Regions from separate parts of the Halalkalibaculum sp. DA384 genome, predicted to be linked through region 2. Evidence: riboswitches for the same ligand, from Rfam matches in the RefSeq annotation. Region 2 holds a riboswitch; each other region holds the start of a gene.
What was found. Region 2 has a riboswitch for cobalamin ahead of ACG2E4_RS05375 (ABC transporter substrate-binding protein). Riboswitches for the same ligand answer to the same signal wherever they lie in the genome.

Region 1 (6,657 bases), on a different contig from region 2:
ATGGATGCCGAATAGAGAAAGGAGTGCCAGGTTGTACCCTCATAGACAAGGTCGATGGCAATGGGAATAAGCAGGGCAAAACCAAGAAAAAAAACAAAAGAACCCAGGATACCCAGTACCGTCAGAATATCAATATTGGGCCGGTTAAGGCTGCGACTTATTTGTGACCGGGAATTCGCCATTATTGAAAAAGCGTAGTGATTTTTTCGACAGCCTCGGGCAGACAGAAAACGATTACCCGATCGTTGGCTTTGATTTGCGACTGGCCGGTCGCTATCTCCACGCTCCCGTTGTGCTGAATTCCCCCGATTACGCAGCCTTTTGGGAAGTTTATCTGTTGTATCGGCTTTTTGACAACCTTTGACTTGGGGGCTGCCTGGAGCTCAATAACTTCTGCCTTGATCCCCTGCAGGGCGGTAACGGAAATAACGCGACCCCGCCGAACATAACGATGGATTTCATTGGAAGCGGCAGATTTTTTGTTGATGGCCGCATCCAGCCCGATGGTTTGGCTCAGGGGGATATAGTCGGATTTCGAAACCAGCGCTACGGTTTTTTTAACATCCATGTGTTTGGCCATAAGGCAGGAGATAATATTGGACTCCTCATCATCGGTGACGGAGATAAAAGCGTCGGTGTCGGAGATACCCTCGGTAGCCAGCAGGTCGGGATCGGTCGGGTTACCGTTGAGCACCAGCACATCCTTCAGGTCCTGTGCCAGCTGCACGGCCGTGTCGTAATCCGGTTCAATGAGCTTGATCGTCCAGCTTTTTTCCTGGTCGCAGAGCAGCCGGGCCACCATCTCACCCACCGGCGTTCCCCCGGCAATCATAATAGTACTAATTTCGGTCTCAATTTTGCCGGTTGTTTTTACTACCTCGGGGATAGACTCCGTCTGAGCCAGTACAAAAACCTGGTCAAGAGCCTGCAGGCGGACTGTTCCGCTCGGGATAATGGTAAGGCCCCGACGGGCAATTGCGACTACCCGGAAGGTGATATCAGGGAACATCCGGGCGTATTCACTGACTGTTTTTCCCACAAGCTGGGAGTTTTTTTCCAGCCGTAGCCCGATAATCTGCATCTTGTTGTCGGCGAGATTGATCACATCGGTGGCGGTAGAGCGTTTGATGAGCTGGACAATCTCCTGGGCGGCGCTAAGTTCAGGATGAATCATCACATCGATTCCCAGATCGGTGGGCTTCAGCGGGGAGTTGGGCCGGGACAGTTCGTCATTGCGGATCCGGGCAATTACCATGTTGGTGCCAAGGCGTTTGCTGAGCATGGAGGCGATCATGTTCACCTCGTCGATACTGGTCACCGCAATGGTAATATCCGCATCCTTGACGCCGGCATCGACAAGATCTTTGGCAGAGGTGGCGTTCCCCTCGTGGCAAAGCACATCGAGGTTTTCGGTCACCTTGTCCAGGGCGTCCTTGTTACGATCGAGAACAATGACATCATGCTTCTCCTTGGAGAGCAAGCTTGCAAGGTCATACCCGATTTCCCCGGCACCGATGATTACAATCTTCAAAAGAGGATAAGTTGGTCAGCGTTGATTCAGATTCAGATAATGATGATCTGTACTTCATCCATTACCATGGGTTCAAAACATGAATCAAGTATAAAGAATTTTCGGCTGTAACTAAATATTGGATATAGATTAGGAATATCAGCGCAGGATGTGATGAATAGATGGCTGTTCATGCAGTTGTCAGATTTCATCTAAATGTTACCGCTATATCGCGCTAGCCTGCTTTTCTCACCAGGAGATTGGTTCGTGTGCAAGGCGATTTCCAACTTCAACGCAGCAGGCGGGACTATTTCGTAGCCTGCTACACACTGTGAGATTTATCCCAGCCTTAGAATTAAGGTAACTTGCTTCCTGTCAAGGCATTACACGAATTCAGACTTTAAGAAATGCAGGCTAGAAATAGAGGTCCCTGAATTGCCCGGCAGTCGCCTTTCTGTATCGTTCAGAACATCAGCTGCAGCTCTTTAAATCCATTCATTTTTAAAAGATATAGCTTTTCAAGTGTTCGCTTGATGTAGTCGGTAGCTGCATCCTTTTAGGTAGAATGGTATCAACATTTCTTTTGATTTATACGATGGAGCCTGTATCTTTTGCGAGTGTATTGGTTCCCTGCTTCCGTTTTGCGAAGTGGGATTAAAAGGGAATCCGGTGTTTCCCCATGTCAACTGGTGGAAGAGTCCGGAGCATTCCCCGATGCTGTAATTCCCAGCCCTGCTTGCAGGGTTTAGGATCATTCGTTGATAACCACTGTCCGTTTTTTTTGCAAAAGGGAAAACGGGCGGGAAGGGGCGAATGATCGGGATAAGCCAGAAGACCTGCCAGTGCATCTGCATTCGTAGCTTTCGGGAGAAAAGCGAAGAATAAATATTCGGTGCGCTATACCGGTATTTATGCCCTTCTGGACTTCCCAAAGGTGCGAATGATGTATTTAATCATCATTTGTAACCTAAATATAGTTTAATCATGCAATTCTCATTTCAACGCAACGCAGGGCTTGCGGTCCTGTTGTTCCTGTTCGCGGTACCTTTTTCAGTTTTTTCCCAAATCGATACCACCGGGACTTATCAGCTGGATGAAATTATTATCAGCGCCAACCGGTGGGCGGAATCTCCCCAGGGCGTGGGCCGTAATGTGACAGTCATCACCAGCCGGGAGCTCCGCAACGCAAACGTTTACAGCGTGGGAGAGCTGCTGGCGGAGCAGCAAAGCATGCACCTGGTGGGCATCGGCCAAACACCGGGTTCCCTGCAAAATGTGTTCCTGCGCAATGCCAACAGCAGCCACTCGGTGGTTATGATTGACGGCGTGCGTATCAGCGACCCCTCAACCGCTTCCAACAGTATCGATCTGTCCGAGCTTTCGCTGGCCCGCGTGCAGCGGATTGAGATCGTCCGCGGTTCTCACAGCACCTTGTATGGCTCGGCGGCCATCGGCGGGGTTATCAATATCATTACCCGCGGGCAGGAGTCGCCCGGCGTTAGTGGAAATATCAGCACGCGTCACGGCACTTTTGGAAGCAAAACCTACTCCACCGGCAATCAGCTGGACCTGAACTATTCGTCCCGGGGTGGGTTTTATGCGGATTTTGGCATTGCCCAGGGACTCACCAACGGGCTGGACGCGACGATCGACACCGTCCAGAATCCGCCGGACTTTAATCCCCGGGATCGAGACGATTTTAATAAGCTGGACCTGTCTGGAAAGCTGGGGTACAGGACTGAGACCTACGGGGTGTTTGCCTCCTACCGGCGTGCGGATCAGACCAGCGACATTGACCAGGGCGCCTTCAGCGATGCCCGCGACGCCCAGACCGATTTTCAGCGTGATTTTTACACCTATGGCGGCTCACTGGAGCTTTCGAACAATATTGAACTGCAGTACAATGGGGCCTATTCGGACTTGGCCCGCGATGTGGTCAACGATTCTTCCATAACAGATGAGGCCGGAAATTACGACGGCAGCTATACCGAGACCAATGCAGAGGGTACGCTCTGGGAAAACGAGCTGACCGCCGGTTTTCAGACCAGTGGCGTCTCGGGGATCGTGGGAATCGGCAATACCCAGCAGACCATGAGCACGCGAAATTATACCTACCTGAGTTCTTTTAACTTTGAATCTGAAACCGACCTGGATTCTCTCGATCTGAAAGAGACAGTTAACCACGTGTTTGTTCACACAGAATTAGGCGGTAAATTGATCGGTGAGGTCCTGGAGCCGTTTAGCCTGGGACTGGGCAGCCGGTTGGTGAACCACAACGAGTTTGGCAGTCATTTTACATTTGAGATCAATCCCAAGGTGCAGCTTTCGCCCTCTGCGCTGGTGTATGGTGCGCTAACCTCCGGGTTTAATGCCCCGTCGCTCTATCAGCTGTACTCCCCGGCCACCTCGACCGGCTATGTTACCAATCGTGGCAACAACACACTGGAGCCGGAGACCTCCATCTCGTACGAACTGGGATGGAAGCAGACGATCAGTTCGGCCGTGCAGATCAACCTGTCGCTGTTTCGCACCAACGTAGATAATGTGATTGAATACGTTTATTTGTGGAATGGGGATAAGGCCGTTGAGAATCTCGGCTCGATGGACTACCGGGGTGACACGTACATGAACGCTTCTGCACAGACCGTCAATGGGGTTGAGCTGGGTGTGGAAACGCGCCTCGGCAGCAGTGTGGCGCTGGGTGGCAACCTGGCCTACACGCATTCTACGCTGGAATTTAGTCCCGCCAACCTTGACGGGGAGTACACCGATGGCAGCCACGTTCAGATCTATGAAAGCGGGGAGTTCGTGACCTCAGAGAAAGAGATTGGATCACTGACCCGACGCCCGAGCATTACGGCAAATATTAATGCCACCTGGCAGGCGACTGACAAGCTGAGCATCCGTGCAAGCAGCCGGTTTGTGGGTGAGCGGGATGATGTGTTCTACAGCTCCGCGCTCGGTCCCGGTTACTACGGCGCGCTGGATCTATCCGAGGTGGATGGCTACAATGTGTCTGATCTGAGCCTGCGCTACAACGTGTTAGAGGAGCTCTCCGTGATCGGCAAAATTGAGAATGTTTTCGATTCCGATTATACCGAAATCAACGGCTACAGAACCAGGGGACGGGGCTTTTCACTGAAGGCGCAGTATACGTTCTAACCGCTTACAACGTTATTTATGCAGCCCTCTCTTCTGACTATAACCGGAGAAGGAAGAGGGGCTCATTGACGAGGTAGGGCTTTGCTCATTGTATTTGTAACCATGCAGAAGATGTTTTTGATTTTATAATTCTGATTCCTGTCTTTTGGAGTATAGTACCTCATTTCGAGGACGGGGAGATGCATTTCGGTTCCACTCATTAATAACAGGGTGGGTCCCCGGGGCTTCTCGATATTGGATCATTCCAAATATCATTAAGTCCAGACAGTTTAAAAGCTGAAATAAACTGGAATTTATTCCTGTACTGATCGATGGAAAATTCCAGGCCTTCAGCGGTTTTTATTCCATTTTCAGCATCAATTGTTGAAATGTGGATAACTCCCGTGAGCTAATTGGAGAACAGCTTTCAGAAACTTAAATCGGCCGTCAAGTTCTTCAAACAGGTTATTTTGTTTTTTCAGTATCCAAAATCAAACGGAAAAAAAGATCTGGGGTGGAGCCAAAAGTTCAGTGAAATTGCTGGATATTAACAGGGGTGAACAGATGCCCCAATTGAATTGTTGATAACTTCCCGCTTTTGTGGAAAAGTATTTGGTCATTTTGCTTGTCCCCTCGGTCGTTGATTTATATTATTATCAAGAATCGCGTCAGTAACTATATCCCATTTCAGCTCAAAATATTTACTCTCTCTCAAATAAAAAGTATACACTAGGAGACACTATGAAATTTACTCGGTTTTACACCCAGGACAACTGGGACTCCCCATTTGGAGACCTTACGTTTGTGTCCCGAAAGTCGGAGATAAAGAACCCCGACGGATCGGTAGTATTCAATATGGACGAAGTAATCGTACCAAAGCCCTGGTCGCAGGTATCAACGGATATCATTGCCCAGAAATACTTCCGTAAAGCAGGCGTGCCGGCTGAAGTCAAGAAGGTTGCTGAAAAAGGCGTACCAGAGTGGCTGCAGCGGTCCAAGCCGGATGAGAAGGCGATGAAGGATCTCGATGAAGATGAGAGATACGGCAGCGAGCACGACAGCCGACAGGTATTTCACCGCCTTGCCGGCTGCTGGACCTACTGGGGCTGGAAGCATGATTACTTTGACTCTGAGGAAGACGCAAAAATCTTCTACGAAGAGCTCTGCTACATGCTGGCTCACCAGATGGCCGCCCCGAACAGTCCGCAGTGGTTTAACACCGGCCTGCACTGGGCGTACGGAATCAACGGGCCGGCGCAGGGACACTACTATGTAGATGGCAAAACCGGGGAGCTGAAACAGTCGGAGGATGCCTATACCCACCCGCAACCGCATGCCTGCTTTATCCAAAGCATCGATGACAACCTGGTGAACGAGGGTGGAATCATGGATCTTTGGGTGCGCGAGGCACGGTTGTTTAAATACGGATCCGGAACCGGGTCGAACTTTTCAGCTATCCGCGGAGAGGGAGAGCCGCTGAGCGGGGGAGGCAGATCATCCGGACTGATGAGTTTTCTAAAAATCGGCGACAAGGCGGCCGGCGCAATTAAGTCCGGTGGCACGACCCGGCGTGCAGCCAAGATGGTGACGCTGGACCTGGATCACCCGGATATAGAAGAGTATGTCAACTGGAAGATGCATGAGGAGAAGAAGGTTGCCTCTATTGTGGCGGGTTCCAAAATTCTGGAGAAGCACCTGCGAAAAATTATAAAGCTGTGCCATAAGCCTGTCGAGATCGATGGCCGCACCTTTAACGGGGAAGCCAGCCGCGATCCCTTGAAAAACAAGGAACTTGGCAAGGCGATCAAGGAGGCCAAAAGTGATTATGTGCCGCTGAATTATATAGAACGGGTTGTCCAGCTTGCCGAGCAGGGCTATACCGACCTTGAATTTGAAACCTACAACACCGACTGGGATTCCGAGGCCTACGGAACGGTAAGCGGGCAAAATTCCAACAACTCAGTTCGCATGCCCAACGACTTCATGAAGGCGGTCAAAGAGGATGA
Region 2 (6,657 bases):
GTTTCTTTGGAGGAAAACCAGGAGGGATTAAGTACAACGCTCAAAGCACAGGATTCACGCCCGTATAACTTTGAAGGTGAACTCTCAGTGGACCTGCAGCTGGAAGCCCAGGGCATGCAGGGGGAGTTTGACCTGAGTTGGCAGAAACGGGATCTGCCTGATGACTGGAGTTTCACTCTCGTTGATAATATAACAGGACAGGAAGTGGATATGAATGTCCACCAGTCCTACAGCTTTACGTATCAGGCGCGTGAAAAAGAACTGACAACTACGGCCCAAAAGAGTGAGGCGATGCACTCCCTGCCGGCCGCTACCGAGGTAAAAGCCAAACAGGAAGAGAAGCCCCGGTTTACAGTCAAGACTTCTGCACCGGGTAGCGAACGGGATGCGTCAAGTGATATACCGGAACAGGTAAAACTGAATCCCAATTATCCCAATCCGTTCAACCCCGCCACTACTATCTCTTTTGAATTGACGGAACAAGCTCACGTAACCTTGAACGTGTATACTATTGTGGGACAAAAGGTGGCTACTCTGGTAGATGAGGTCAGGGAGGTAGGCGAACACAATGAAAGTTGGAATGCAACCGACATGCCGAGTGGAATCTATATCGCTCAGCTGGAAGTGATGGGAAAAGTATATATACGCAAAATGACGCTTATCAAATAAACTGAGAAGTCAAGAGTTTTTTCGGGTATCGTTCGACTAAACGGGAACACGCAAATAAAAAGGGAGACTTATGAGACGCATAGAAATCGTACTTGTTATTGGCCTTGTTTCACTTCTTGCAATAGCAGATATCACCATTGCTCAGCAGCCGCTGCCGGCTCCGGTGCTTCCGGAGGAACCCAGTCAGGCACCTGTTGACGGGGGGCTTGGTATCCTGGCCGCTGCCGGCGGCGCGTATGCATTAAAAAAGTTAAGAGATCGGCAAAAAGCGTAATTTTTCTTTTTTATTACCCAAAAATATATTTTACTTGAAACCCTACTGGTAATTTGACTGTTTACTAAATAGATTTTTAAGAAAAACATAGGAGTATATTTAAATAACCATATGCAATATAAAACTATTCAGGGTATAGATGTCCCGGAAATAGGGTTAGGTACCCATAAGCTTCATGACAGAGAATGTGCTAAAGTAGTGAGGATGGCACTTGATCTGGGCTATCGTCATATTGATACTGCACAAATGTACAAAAATGAGCGCGAGGTGGGAGAAGCACTCAAAATTTCAAACGTGCCTCGCGACGATATTTTTCTTACCACAAAAATTTGGCACACCAATCTTGATTCTGAGGATGTCCTTCAGTCTACGGAACAGAGCCTCCGAAACCTGGATACTCCCTATGTAGATCTATTACTTATTCACTGGCCGAATGATCAGTACGATCTGAGAAAGACGATCGAATCGATGCTGATTTTGCGGGATCAGGGTAAGGCGGTGAATATTGGAGTAAGCAACTTTCCGTTGGATCTGCTTAAAAAGGTAAATGATGATATTCGGGCCCCTATATTCTGCAATCAGGTGGAATACCACCCCTACCTGGATCAGCTGGACCTGCTTGATTATGCCATTGAAAAGGATATTCTGCTGACGGCCTACAGCCCGTTGGCTCAGGGAGATGTCATACAAGATGAGGATCTTATCCAGATGGCCAAAAAATATGAGAAAAGTCCTGCCCAGATCGCCCTCCGCTGGCTAATAGAACAGGAGAATGTAGTAGCCATCCCCAAAGCATCCAGCCGTGAGCACCTTGAGGCGAATATCGATATCTTCGACTTTTATCTCGAAGATGAGGATTTTGACAAGATTGATAATCTGAATAAGTCTAAACGCCTTGTCAATCCCAGTTTTGCTCCCAGGTGGTGATCCTGTTTACGCTTGAAATTGCTTGGTATCCTCCTTTATGGATGAAGAGCTGATAGATGCTAATAGCGGTTGAATACAAGGTGACCAGAGAATGGACGTGGCTACCGCTTGCAACAGTTAAACTAATCGGTTTAAAATAACTGTATTTGAAATGTTGACCGAAGCTTGTCACTCCCGGATGGCCATGTTTGTACTGTTACCCGGTCTCTCCACTCGGTATACTGTTCAATTTCGAGATCTAGTCTATGGAGAACCCATGTCAGATTATCGTTGTGAAACTGCGTAACATCGAAATTCAGTTGCAGGGCGTGGTTGCCCGCAATCTCCTGCAACAGGCCACAAATAGCCTGTATTTTGGCTTTTCCATCGGGGCACACTTCCGAGGACCGAATACGGCAGGATTCCGAATACACTTGTTTCTGTCGGACCATTTGTATGTTTTGTATCTGGTGAATTGTAGAGTTCCTTTATTCGTAGCTTACGTACTATCCCAGAGGCTAACTGAAATCTTATATTATCTCCCTTTAAACAGTTTCGGATGCTGCCGGTGGAACCCTGTGGCTTCCTGAAAAATGTTGGCAAATTCCAGCAGTTTTCCTTCCTCATACAGATTTCCTGAAAAAGTGATGCTGGTCGGTTCCCCGTTTTCCGTAAACCCGTTGGGCAGCACGACGGCCGGATGACCCGTGAGATTGGTCAGCAGCAGGTTGTCACCAAAGGTAGGAGACACATATATATCCACATGCCTCATCAGGGAATCCATCTTTTGGATGAGTTGGTGGCGGATTCGATTGGCCTGGATATATTCCACTGCCGGAATGAAGCGGGATGAGCGGAAAAGGTTCGGCCAGGCCTCCTGGCTTTGGCGGACCATTTTGTCATCGCGATCAGAACGGGTTAGCTGATCGAATGCGGCTGCAGCTTCGGCATTAAGTATAAAGCTGAGTGAAGATACAGGCAGCCGGGGCAGGGTTATGGATGTTAAATTAACCCCGAGCTTCCTTAGGGATTCCAGCGTAAGGCTATCTTGGCTCTGACTGGCATAATTTCGGTCGAACGAGGACTCCACGTAGCCAATAGTCAATTTGTCGAGGTCCAACTCCTGGTCATAATTAAAAGGCAGGTCCACTACGGTCTGGTCATCGCCGCCGGGACCGTGAATCGCATGGAATACAATGGCCGCGTCTTCTGCGCTGCGGGTTATCGGCCCCACCTTGTCCATGCTCCAGCTGAGAGCCATCGCTCCGTGCCGGCTAACCCGGCCATAGGTGGGTCTGAGGCCCGTTGTGCCTGTTCGGGTAGAGGGAGAGACGATGGAGCCCCAGGTTTCGGTACCGAGCGCAAAGGGTACCAATCCCGCTGCAGTTGTCGCTGCGGAGCCAGCAGATGACCCACTGGATCCCTGCCTGAGATTCCAGGGATTGCGGGTCATCCCCCCGAACCACACGTCGCCATAGGCCAGCGCACCAAGCGTGGTTTTGGCTACGAGCACCGCACCGGCTTCATCCAGTTTTTTCACAACAGTGGCTGTCTCACTGATTTGCTGATTTTTATAGGGTTCGGCGCCCCAGGTGGTTTTGTATCCATTAACAGCAAAAAGATCTTTTAAACCGTACGGAATACCGTGCAGTGGACCGCGATAATGCCCGTCTTCCAGCTCCTGATCCAGTTGCCGCGCCTGCCGGAGCGCACGTTCCTCCGTTAATGTGACGACAGCCTCCAGGGTATCGCCGTATCTCTTGAGGCGATCAAGAAAGAACCGTGTCAGTTCAGAGGGGGATATCTTCCGGTTTTTGATGAGTGAAGAAAGTTCTGCAACGGTATAAAAGGCGAGTTCTGAACTGTCGGAAGGCAGCGAGATCTCCGGTGGTATATCCCATTCAACAGGACGTTGTTCGTGGTCAAATGTTTTTCCTCTGGGGATCGGGTTAAAATCAAGCGCCGGAGGAACTTCATTTGCAATTTCCCAGTCGCGGATGGTTTGATAGTTCTTTCTGAGTCCTTCAAGCTGAGAGATCATCGAATCTTTTTCCGAGCTGGTAAATGTCAGGCCGATCAGTTCTCCTGCATGGGTTATCGTCTCGTTTGTAATAGGGCGTTGATACAGCGAATGGGCGGTGAACGCGAGAAGAAATCCCAGGGAGACACCGGTAAACAAGTAGATAAGACGTTGTTCCATAAATAAAGCCGTAGTGAAAATTTGTTGTAAAAGAGGGCCTTGAAAACCAGGAGTGTTGGTCAAGATCAACCCCTGAGGGGATTCGAAACCGCAGTTTATATCTCATAAATGAGGATTTCGAATTCGCGAAATTGACGATATTGGCCAATACAACAGTTTTGCATAGATCTCTAAAATACGATTGTAGGAACAAAATGAAACCAGATATTGACCTGCTGCAGCTTTTTTAAAAGGTCGCAAAATCCCCGGCTCGTCGTTGGTCAGGGAGTTGCACTCCCGCTTGACAGGACGCCCCGATCCCGATAAAACAGAAGGTTTTGCCCTCTCCCTGAAAATCAAAAAGCCAAATGATTAGGTTAAAAGTTGGAATACCTGTATAATTAGCACGCTAATGCTAACATACTGATTCAGTGTCGGTCACCCGTCCACTGGCGGGTGTGAAAAGGGAATCCGGTGACCAACCATAATTGGGCTGGAAGTCCGGAGCAGTCCCCGCTGCTGTGAATTCCGTTGATGATGTTACAGGCACATATCCACTGTCCCCGCACGCTGGGATGGGAAGGAGGCCTGGATCGGGATAAGCCAGAAGACCTGCCAACGCTGATGAAGGAAAAGCTTTCGGGAGAAAAGCTGTACCTATGATTGATTATACATATCTGCCACCGCACCTGGTTGGTATTATCTGCCTGCTTTTTTGGGGCAGTTGTAAAAAAAGTGATGCGGATTATACACCTGAAACAGCCCCTCAGCCTGCTGTAACCACCGTTGCCCATCCACCTGCTGAGAAGGTGGAAATCAATTTTGCACGGGGATTTGACATACATTATCGTGAAGGCTACAAACGCCTCGAAATACTGAACCCATACCAGGATCAGGCTGATACCCTGCATTACGTGCTGATACCCCGTGGGGCGAGCCTGCCCGAATTTGAAGGAGACGCCCAGGTTATCGAGATACCGATTCGCAGTATGATAGCCACATCAACCACCCACATCGCTCTAACAGATATGCTCGGGGCCAATTCCATAATTGAAGGCGTAAGTCAGCCGGATTACGTATTCAACAGAGAAATCCGCAGGGGCCTGCAGCAGGGAGATATCAAGGGCTACCCGGGGGGCGAACTTAACAAAGAGCAGGCACTTGCACAGAATCCCGACCTGGTTATGATTTCCGGAGGGCAGGCGTCGCAGTATGACAATTTCCGGGTACTGCTGGATTCCGGCATTAACGTGTTGGTAAATTCGGAGTGGTTGGAAAATACTCCGCTTGGAAAGGCTGAATGGGTGAAAATGATGGCGGCCCTGCTTGACAAGGAGGCCCTGGCCAATCGCCGTTTTGAAAAGGTGAAAAGAAGGTACCGGGAGCTCAAGACGAAGGTTGAAGATGTTTCTGAGAAGCCGCTGGTGATTAATAACATGCCCTATAAAGGGGCTTGGTTCGTATCGGGTGGAGATAGTTTTTTCGCCCGGTTTCTCCGTGATGCCGGCGCCGATTATCCCTGGTTCAACAAGGCCTCAACAGGGGGATTGAGAATGGATTTTGAAGTGGTGTATGAAGCGGGACTGCGCGCGGATATCTGGCTTAATCCGGGAAATGCAAGGACAAAAGAGGATATCCTGGCCGATGACAGCCGTTTCAGGGAGTTCAAATCGTTTGCTAACGGCCGTATATTTAACAACAACCGGCGGATGAGTAAAACCGGAGGGAATGATTTTTGGGAATCGGGGGTGGTGCGTCCCCACATAGTACTGGCCGATCTGATTAAGATTATGCATCCATCCCTGCTGCCGGATCATCAACTGTATTATTATCAAAAAATTGAGTAATGCAGGAAATACGCAAACATACGGAGTCGATACCTCAAAGCACGACAAACCGATGGTATTTTGCAGGACTTTCCGGGGGCGTGGTGCTGCTCTTTCTCGTCAACCTGGCACTGGGCTCGGTGGATATCCCGGTTGACGAGATTATCGTTATCTTGCTGGGAGAGGGAGCAACGCATGAATCGTGGACCAAGATTGTATTGAACATTCGCCTGCCCCGAGCATTGACAGCGATTTTTGCTGGCAGTGCACTCTCAATCGGCGGTCTTTTGATGCAGACGCTGTTCAGAAATCCGCTGGCGGGACCTTCAGTGCTGGGAATAACGGCGGGAGCCAGCCTGGGAGTGGCTATTGTGATGCTGGCCACAGGCACCATCACCAGTATCTTTGCAATACAACAGCTCAGCAGTGTTGGCAGCTGGATAATCGCGGCTGCCGCAAGTGTGGGTTCTTTTGCCGTCCTGCTTCTCATACTGGCTATTTCAGTGCGTATTCGTGACAACGTAACCCTGCTGATTATCGGCCTCATGATCGCCAATATTACTATTGCACTGGTCAGCATCTGGCAATATTTCAGCGAGCCGGAGCAGATACAGGATTACCTCATATGGACCTTCGGCAGTCTTGGTGGCGTTACGATGAGCCAGATATCCATCCTTTTTGTCATTATTACCATTGGAACCGGCATCGCTTTTCTGCTTTCAAAATCCCTTAATGGACTGCTGTTGGGGGAAAACTATGCCCGGAGCATGGGTATTGCCGTCCAGCAATCCCGAATATGGATC
Region 3 (6,657 bases), on a different contig from region 2:
ATAAAAATGCGATGCCGCCATTTCGACGACATCGCTTGAAATTCATTATTCGCAGGCCGGACAAATCCGACGCAACATAGGATCAGTGGGACAGGAATCCGCATTCTTGGCATTGAGTGCCTGTTCGACGACCTCATCCCCAAATTTTTCCCGGGCTTTGGCTTCCAGTGCTCCTTTACTTTCCTCATCATCAGTATCGGCTGATTTGGAAACGGAGCCATTATGGTCGGAACCTGCCGCTCCGAAACCACGACGTGAGCCCCGCTTGTTGACGCTTTCGGTATATTTTTCGCCTTTCACCACCTTGTCAATAAAGCAGTAGTAAGTGGATTTCAATTTCTTTTCCCAGGCATAGAGGTAGATTTCATCCATGCTGTCGCGCAGCTGCTCGTCGATATAGAGCGATTTCGAGACCGACTGATCAATGGATTCCTGGAAGGCCGAGGCGATATCAACCTGTCGCTTAGGGTGAATTTCATAAGCTGTTTTGTACAGGTTCTTGTTGATGACGCCATCCAGCTCCTTTATCGGCTGAACCGAGCCGTTATTCGCCTTGATGGTCTGCGCCATCTCTTCGCTCCAGAATCCTTTCTGTTCCAGGTCCTCTATCAGCTGACGGTTGATCACAATATGCTTGCCGGAAAGGGTATCCCGGGAATAAAGATTGCTGAAGTAGCTGTCGATGGAAGACGTCGTGCCGGAAATAATTGAGATGGAAGCGGTAGGCGCAATTGCCAGCAGTACGGCGTTTCGGCGCGGCTCGTAATCATAGGGATCCCCCTGGTCTTCCATCTTCTGGTAGTGTTTGAACGCCCCGCGCTCTTCAGCCAGCTCCTGCGATGTGCGATAGGTAATGTTGCGCATAAAGGATCCCAGCTTACGTGCCAGCATCACTGCTTCTTCGGAATCGTACGGGATGTCCAGATCCACAAGCGCTTCGGCAAAGCCCATCATGCCGACGCCCAGCGGTCGCAGATCCATCGTATTCTTCTTTGCGGCCTCGGACGGGTAGAAATTTTTATCCAGGATGTTGTCGAGTCCCCGTGTCATGACCTCCAGCGTATCCTCAAGCTTGTCCCAGTCGATATCGCTGTTGTCTTCGTTAAGGTGTTTCGACAAGTTCACCGACGCCAGCGTGCAGACGGCCGTGGAGTCGGGTCGGTTGGGGATGGAGATCTCGGTACACAAATTCGAGCTGTTAATCACGCTGTACTCGGGACACGGGTTATGGCGATTGTGCTCATCCTTGAAAATGAGCCACGGATGACCCGTTTTAGCCAGCTTGAACAGGTATTTTTTGAAGAAGTTCTGGCTGTCACGTTTCTCATAATGCTCCAGCTGATCAGCCTCGGCCTGCTTGATACGTTTCTCATACTTCTTCTTGAAATCGTCGCCCACGGCATCCACCAACTCCGGGCATTCGCCGGGATCAAACAGGTAGATCGGTTCGCCTTCCTTGATGCGCCGCATCATCTCGTCCGGCATCCAGAGGCTGGTATTGAGTGACGGGGTGCGGAAATAGGCGTTACCGGTAGTCTCCCGCAGATCCAGAAATCCGTCGATATCAAGGTGCCACGGCTGCATCGACATCACCTGCGAGCTGCGCCGGCGTCCGCCCTGCTGGATGGAGTTTACCAGCGTATCAAACACTTTGATGAATGGGATCGCACCCGAGGAAGGTGCATTCAACGATTTGATGTTGGAACCGGTTGCCCGGATACGGGTCACATCGGTACCCACGCCTCCGGCATACTTGGCCAGAAAAGCGGTCTCCCGCACTTTATCCATAATGGAGTCCAGCGAATCATCGATCACGCTCACGTAACAGGACGAATATTGCGACGTGGTGGTGCCCGAGTTGAACAGCGTGGGCGTGGAGTGCAGGTACTCCAAATTCGAGAGTTTGTTATATATCTTTACGATCTGCTCATTGGAATTGCCGATCCCCATGGCCACACGCATGAAAAACCATTGTGGTTTCTCAATCGTCCGATCCTCGCGATTTTTCATCAGATAGCGATCTTTCAGCGTAGTCAGCCCAAAGTAGCCCAGCAGTCCGTCGCGGTCGAAATTGAGACTGTCGGCCAGCAGGTCGAAGTCAAACTCTTTAAGCCGTTCATCCAGCAGGCTTTGGTCAAAGGCCTGTTCCAAGTACTCTTTGAATCCATCCAGCCGGCGGTCAATATCCTTGTTGATGATCTTCAGCAGCTGGCGCGTGGCCAGCGTATCGTAGACCGGGTGCTTGGGGATGAGCTGCTCGATGGCCTTGAGCACCAGCCGGTCGAGCTCTTCGGTGGTGACCCGCTCGGGGACTTTCAGGTCAAGCTCTTTCATGATTTTGAAGACGAGCTCATAATCATCCTCGACTTTTAGTCTCTGGATGATTTCGAATATCGCGTTGATTATTTTTTGGGTGCGGAAAGGCTGTTCCGTGCCGTCGCGCTTTATGACTGTACGTTTCATAGTTGAATGTTTTAGTAATTAGTGTATTCGGTAGATGAGACTTCGAAAAAGTTGATCAGCTTTTTTACGTCTTCTTTCTGCAGGAATCGCAGTGGATTTTCATTAATATGAAACTCCTGCCGAAAGCCGAGCTCCTGCAATCGCCGGTCAGTGATATATTTCAGGTACCGCTCCATCTCTCCGGATGAAATGCCCAGGATCGTCCGGTCGCCAAATCGATGTTTGACATACTCAATTTCCAGGGAGGTTCCCTCCAGGATGACATTCCGGATATCCTGCACGTACTCGGTATCCTTCACAATTTCCGGATTTTCTTCCAGCATAATCAGGATAGCTTCGATGCCGTTTTGCAGGTGCAGCGATTCATCGATCAGTACCAGTTCCACCCCGGAAACCACGTTTTTCATCTTGGCCATATCCTTGAGCGCAAAGAAATGGGCGAATGAGGAGTAAAAGAAAATCCCTTCTAAGATGATGTTATTTAGCAGAATGGCCCGAAGTACCTTTTTTTGTCCCTCGAGTGTTTCGGGATTAATTTTTCCGTGACTTATTTTATCGATCTCATCGACAATAAGATTTTGCTTTTTCCGCAATATCGGATCGTCGAAGGCCACATCGTACATCTTCTCGCGGTCCAGTCCGAAGGACTGCAGTACAATCTCAAAGAAGTCGCTGTGGATATTCTCCATAAACAGCTGGGTGCTGAAGCTCATCTTTGCGTGTGGATCGGTGAGCAAAGGGAAAAAGGAATTGACCAGCACGTTTTGCACCAGCAGCTCCGACGAGCAGAAATAGCCCACAGCCGTATCAAAAAGCTCTTTTTCATCGTGGGTCAGCGTGTGATAGTCGAGGGCATCCTGCTGGATGTTCAGCTCTTCGGGAAACCAGACCACCTTTTTCTGTTTTTCGTACAACTCTTTAAAGATGGGATACGAGGGATCCTCGCTCAGTTTGATATTTTCGCGTACAGACGTACGCCCAATCAGTTTATTATTCATACTTGTGATTTTTGAATTCCTGGTTTTCATGATAGAACTATTGCTTAGCAGGAAATTACTTGCGTATTATCCTGTAATCCTCGCGCCATGGCAAAGCTGGTATCGATGGGATAGCTGTAAATTTTGTCATTTTCTTTCTCATACAGATCACGATCTGGTATGGCGCCGACCAACAGGGCCATATCCAGCACCTGATCGTAGAGCGAAAAATCATTTGAAGGTACCAGGTCGATTCCCGCATCTTTCTGGGTGGTCCAGTGCATCACCTTGAAGATCGAAATTGATTCATTCAGTCTGGCTTTGCCGGTCTCTCCCTTCCAATACGGTTCTATTACTTTCTTCAGGTCTCTGTTGATACCTATCCGCGGGTATCCAAGATTGTGGGTAATCATAGCAATTCGTTTTAGCTTGCAATTCTGAGGTGGGATGCAAAACGTTGAAGGGCAGGAGTTCACGGAGCTGGTGAGATCAGTAAAAACAGTCGGGTATTCCATACCTGCCTTTCAACAACGCCTTAACTCCCGAAGGCCTCGTTTACTGATTTAAAGGCAGGTCTCCTGACTTACCGACAATTTCTTCGAACCTTCCCGCCTCGTTTGGGGCTGAGACAGTGGTTAAATCAAAGAATATTCCGGATTACAGTTGCGGGTACAGCTCCAGCATTTCACTGGATTCCCTTTTCACCCCGACAGAATCGGGGCACCTTCAAACCTGTATTCAAGAAAAGAGCTGCCGCTCTCATTGTCAACGAATACTTTTCCACAAAAAAGTCGAGTTGTTAACAATTCGGCTTTCTTATTGAGCTCCTGGGGATAGACTATCTCTAAATTACGGTAAACTGTATATTCCTGTAGAATCATCCGGAAGATGAAACGTGTTCAACCTGCGAAGCTATTGTTGCTGAACTTTGCCGGCGAGTACGTTTATTGATAGGTTGGCGGGCAATTTCCACCAGCGTCTTGCGCATGAGCCCTATTTCGGTGAAATGCAGGTTAGAAGTTTAGGGCAGAGATTCCTACTCTCATATATTCTGTTATCTCCCTGTAGCTGCTGTTAAAAGCACTAAATACGATATCCTGTTTTCCTCGCCACTTCTTTTGTGAATTGCAAAAATCGGGATGTAGCCGCACAACGTCTCCAATTATGATCAAGACAGGGTTTGTCAATTCATTTTTGCGTACCTCATCCACAATCGTATCCACCGTGCCCAGGGCGATCTTCTCCCCCGGCAGCGAGCCTTTCTGGATGACCGCAACAGGCGTATCCGCACCGCCGTGATTGCGAAAAATCTGCGTAATTTCGGGGAGCTTCCGCATCCCCATCAGGATGGCGACGGTGGCCGAAGACCGGGCGGCCAGCTTCACATCTTTCGAAACCGTACCGTTGCGCGTCACGCCGGTGGTCACCCAAAAACTTTCGTTAACACCGCGCTTGGTTAGCGGTATGCCCTGCAGCTCCCCAACAGACGTACAGCTGGAAATACCGGGCACAATTTCCACCGGGATGTCGTGATCCCGCGCATGGCAAAGCTCCTCGTGCCCGCGACCAAAAATGAACGGGTCACCGCCCTTCAGCCGCACCACGCACTTGCCCTCGTTCGCCTTTCGGACAATAAGATCGTTCGTGCTCTCCTGGCTGTTTTGCGATGAGCCCGCCTTTTTCCCCACGTAAATTTTCTCAGCGCGGGGTGGTGCATAATCCAGTAGATCGGGATGGGAGAGCGTGTCATACAGCACCACATCGGCCCGGGCCAGGGCTTTAGCCCCCTTGATGCTTATCAGATCGGGATCGCCGGGGCCGGCCCCCACCAGTATGAGCTTGCCACCCCCGGCCGGTATATCAGGTTGAGTTTCTGTGGATTTAGTCAATGGCATAAGCAAAGTAGCAGAATAAAAGTACAAATATTTAAAATTACGGCTTTATGGAAATTTTGCCTATTTAATTTAATAAAATTATTCACTTTGACTAAAGTATAAATATATAAAATGAAAATTAACTCTATTTTTTAGTTTGAAAGTTTTATTAATTGATGTTAACATGCGAGCTGAAATTCAATACTTGCATAAATTAGTAAGGTTTTATTGAATTTTAAACTAAAAATATTAAGAATTTCGTCTTGACATTCTGCGCATGCAGCAGGTGTGGACCATAAAACTCAATCACTCGTTATGTCACCAGCTAAATCTCCCGAACCGGAACACATTGTCGTTGTTGGAAATGGGATGGTGGGCTACAAGTTTTGTGAAAAGCTCATCAACAAGGAAACGAGCACCAATTTTAAGATTACCATTTTTGGCGAGGAGCCCCGCCCGGCATACGACCGCGTACAGCTGAGCTCCTACTTTGCCGATGCGGACGAGGAGGACCTGCAGATGGCCCCGCGCTCCTGGTACGAGGAGCAGGGCATTACCCTGTTTACCGGAGAGCTCGTGGTGGATCTGGATCGCAAATCCAAGACCGTAACCTCCCAGAAAGGGCGCACGGTTTCCTACGACAAGCTGATCCTGGCCACCGGCTCCAGCGCGTTTGTGCCTCCCATCGACGGTACCGACAAGAAGGGCGTATTTGTGTATCGCACGCTTGAGGATCTGGATGCCATCACGGACTATGCCCGGGGCGCCGGCAAGGCGGCGGTAATTGGCGGCGGACTGCTCGGGCTGGAGGCGGCCAAGTCGGCCATGGACCTCGGGCTGGAGACCAGCGTCATCGAATTTGCCCCGCGCCTGATGCCGAAACAGCTGGATGAGATCGGCGCTCATGCATTAAAGACGGCGCTTGAAGAGCTGGACCTGGAAATTCTGCTGAACAAGAACACTACGCTCATCGGCGGCAATGGCACGCCCGAATACCTCGACTTTGAAGATGACGATCGCCTGGAGGCCGACATGGTGATTATCTCCGCCGGAATTCGTCCACGCGATGAGCTGGCCCGCAAAGCCGACCTGGAAGTGGGCAAGCGCGGCGGCATCATCGTGGATGACAAGATGAAAACCAGCGATCCCGATATTTATGCGATCGGGGAATCCGCCCTGCACCGCGGCATGATCTACGGCCTGGTGGCCCCCGGCTACGAGATGGCCGATGTGGTGGTGGAGAACCTGGCCGGTGGCAATGAGGAGTTTACCGAATTCGATATGTCCACCAAGCTGAAGCTCGTCGGCGTGGATGTAGCCAGCTTTGGTGATGTGTTTGGCGA

Region 1: another riboswitch for cobalamin. It lies ahead of ACG2E4_RS01550 (TonB-dependent receptor plug domain-containing protein); the one in region 2 lies ahead of ACG2E4_RS05375 (ABC transporter substrate-binding protein).
Region 3: another riboswitch for cobalamin. It lies ahead of ACG2E4_RS10980 (hypothetical protein); the one in region 2 lies ahead of ACG2E4_RS05375 (ABC transporter substrate-binding protein).

Annotation. Positions count from the first base shown of each region.
Region 1 covers NZ_JBINJE010000002.1:30,892-37,548, reverse strand. The annotation lists gene ACG2E4_RS01560 (TrkH family potassium uptake protein) at 1-182, opposite strand, end outside; gene trkA (Trk system potassium transporter TrkA) at 182-1,531, opposite strand; cobalamin riboswitch at 2,117-2,369, shown strand; gene ACG2E4_RS01550 (TonB-dependent receptor plug domain-containing protein) at 2,495-4,672, shown strand; gene ACG2E4_RS01545 (vitamin B12-dependent ribonucleotide reductase) at 5,393-6,657, shown strand, end outside.
Region 2 covers NZ_JBINJE010000006.1:27,700-34,356, forward strand. The annotation lists gene ACG2E4_RS05350 (lamin tail domain-containing protein) at 1-669, shown strand, start outside; gene ACG2E4_RS05355 (PID-CTERM protein-sorting domain-containing protein) at 740-943, shown strand; gene ACG2E4_RS05360 (aldo/keto reductase) at 1,055-1,870, shown strand; gene ACG2E4_RS05365 (acyl-ACP thioesterase domain-containing protein) at 2,002-2,301, opposite strand; gene ACG2E4_RS05370 (amidase) at 2,385-4,049, opposite strand; cobalamin riboswitch at 4,447-4,663, shown strand; gene ACG2E4_RS05375 (ABC transporter substrate-binding protein) at 4,688-5,875, shown strand; gene ACG2E4_RS05380 (FecCD family ABC transporter permease) at 5,875-6,657, shown strand, end outside.
Region 3 covers NZ_JBINJE010000017.1:20,070-26,726, forward strand. The annotation lists gene ACG2E4_RS10970 (ribonucleoside-diphosphate reductase subunit alpha) at 46-2,463, opposite strand; gene ACG2E4_RS10975 (ribonucleotide-diphosphate reductase subunit beta) at 2,475-3,461, opposite strand; gene ACG2E4_RS10980 (hypothetical protein) at 3,506-3,853, opposite strand; cobalamin riboswitch at 3,991-4,183, opposite strand; gene cobA (uroporphyrinogen-III C-methyltransferase) at 4,454-5,335, opposite strand; gene nirB (nitrite reductase large subunit NirB) at 5,630-6,657, shown strand, end outside.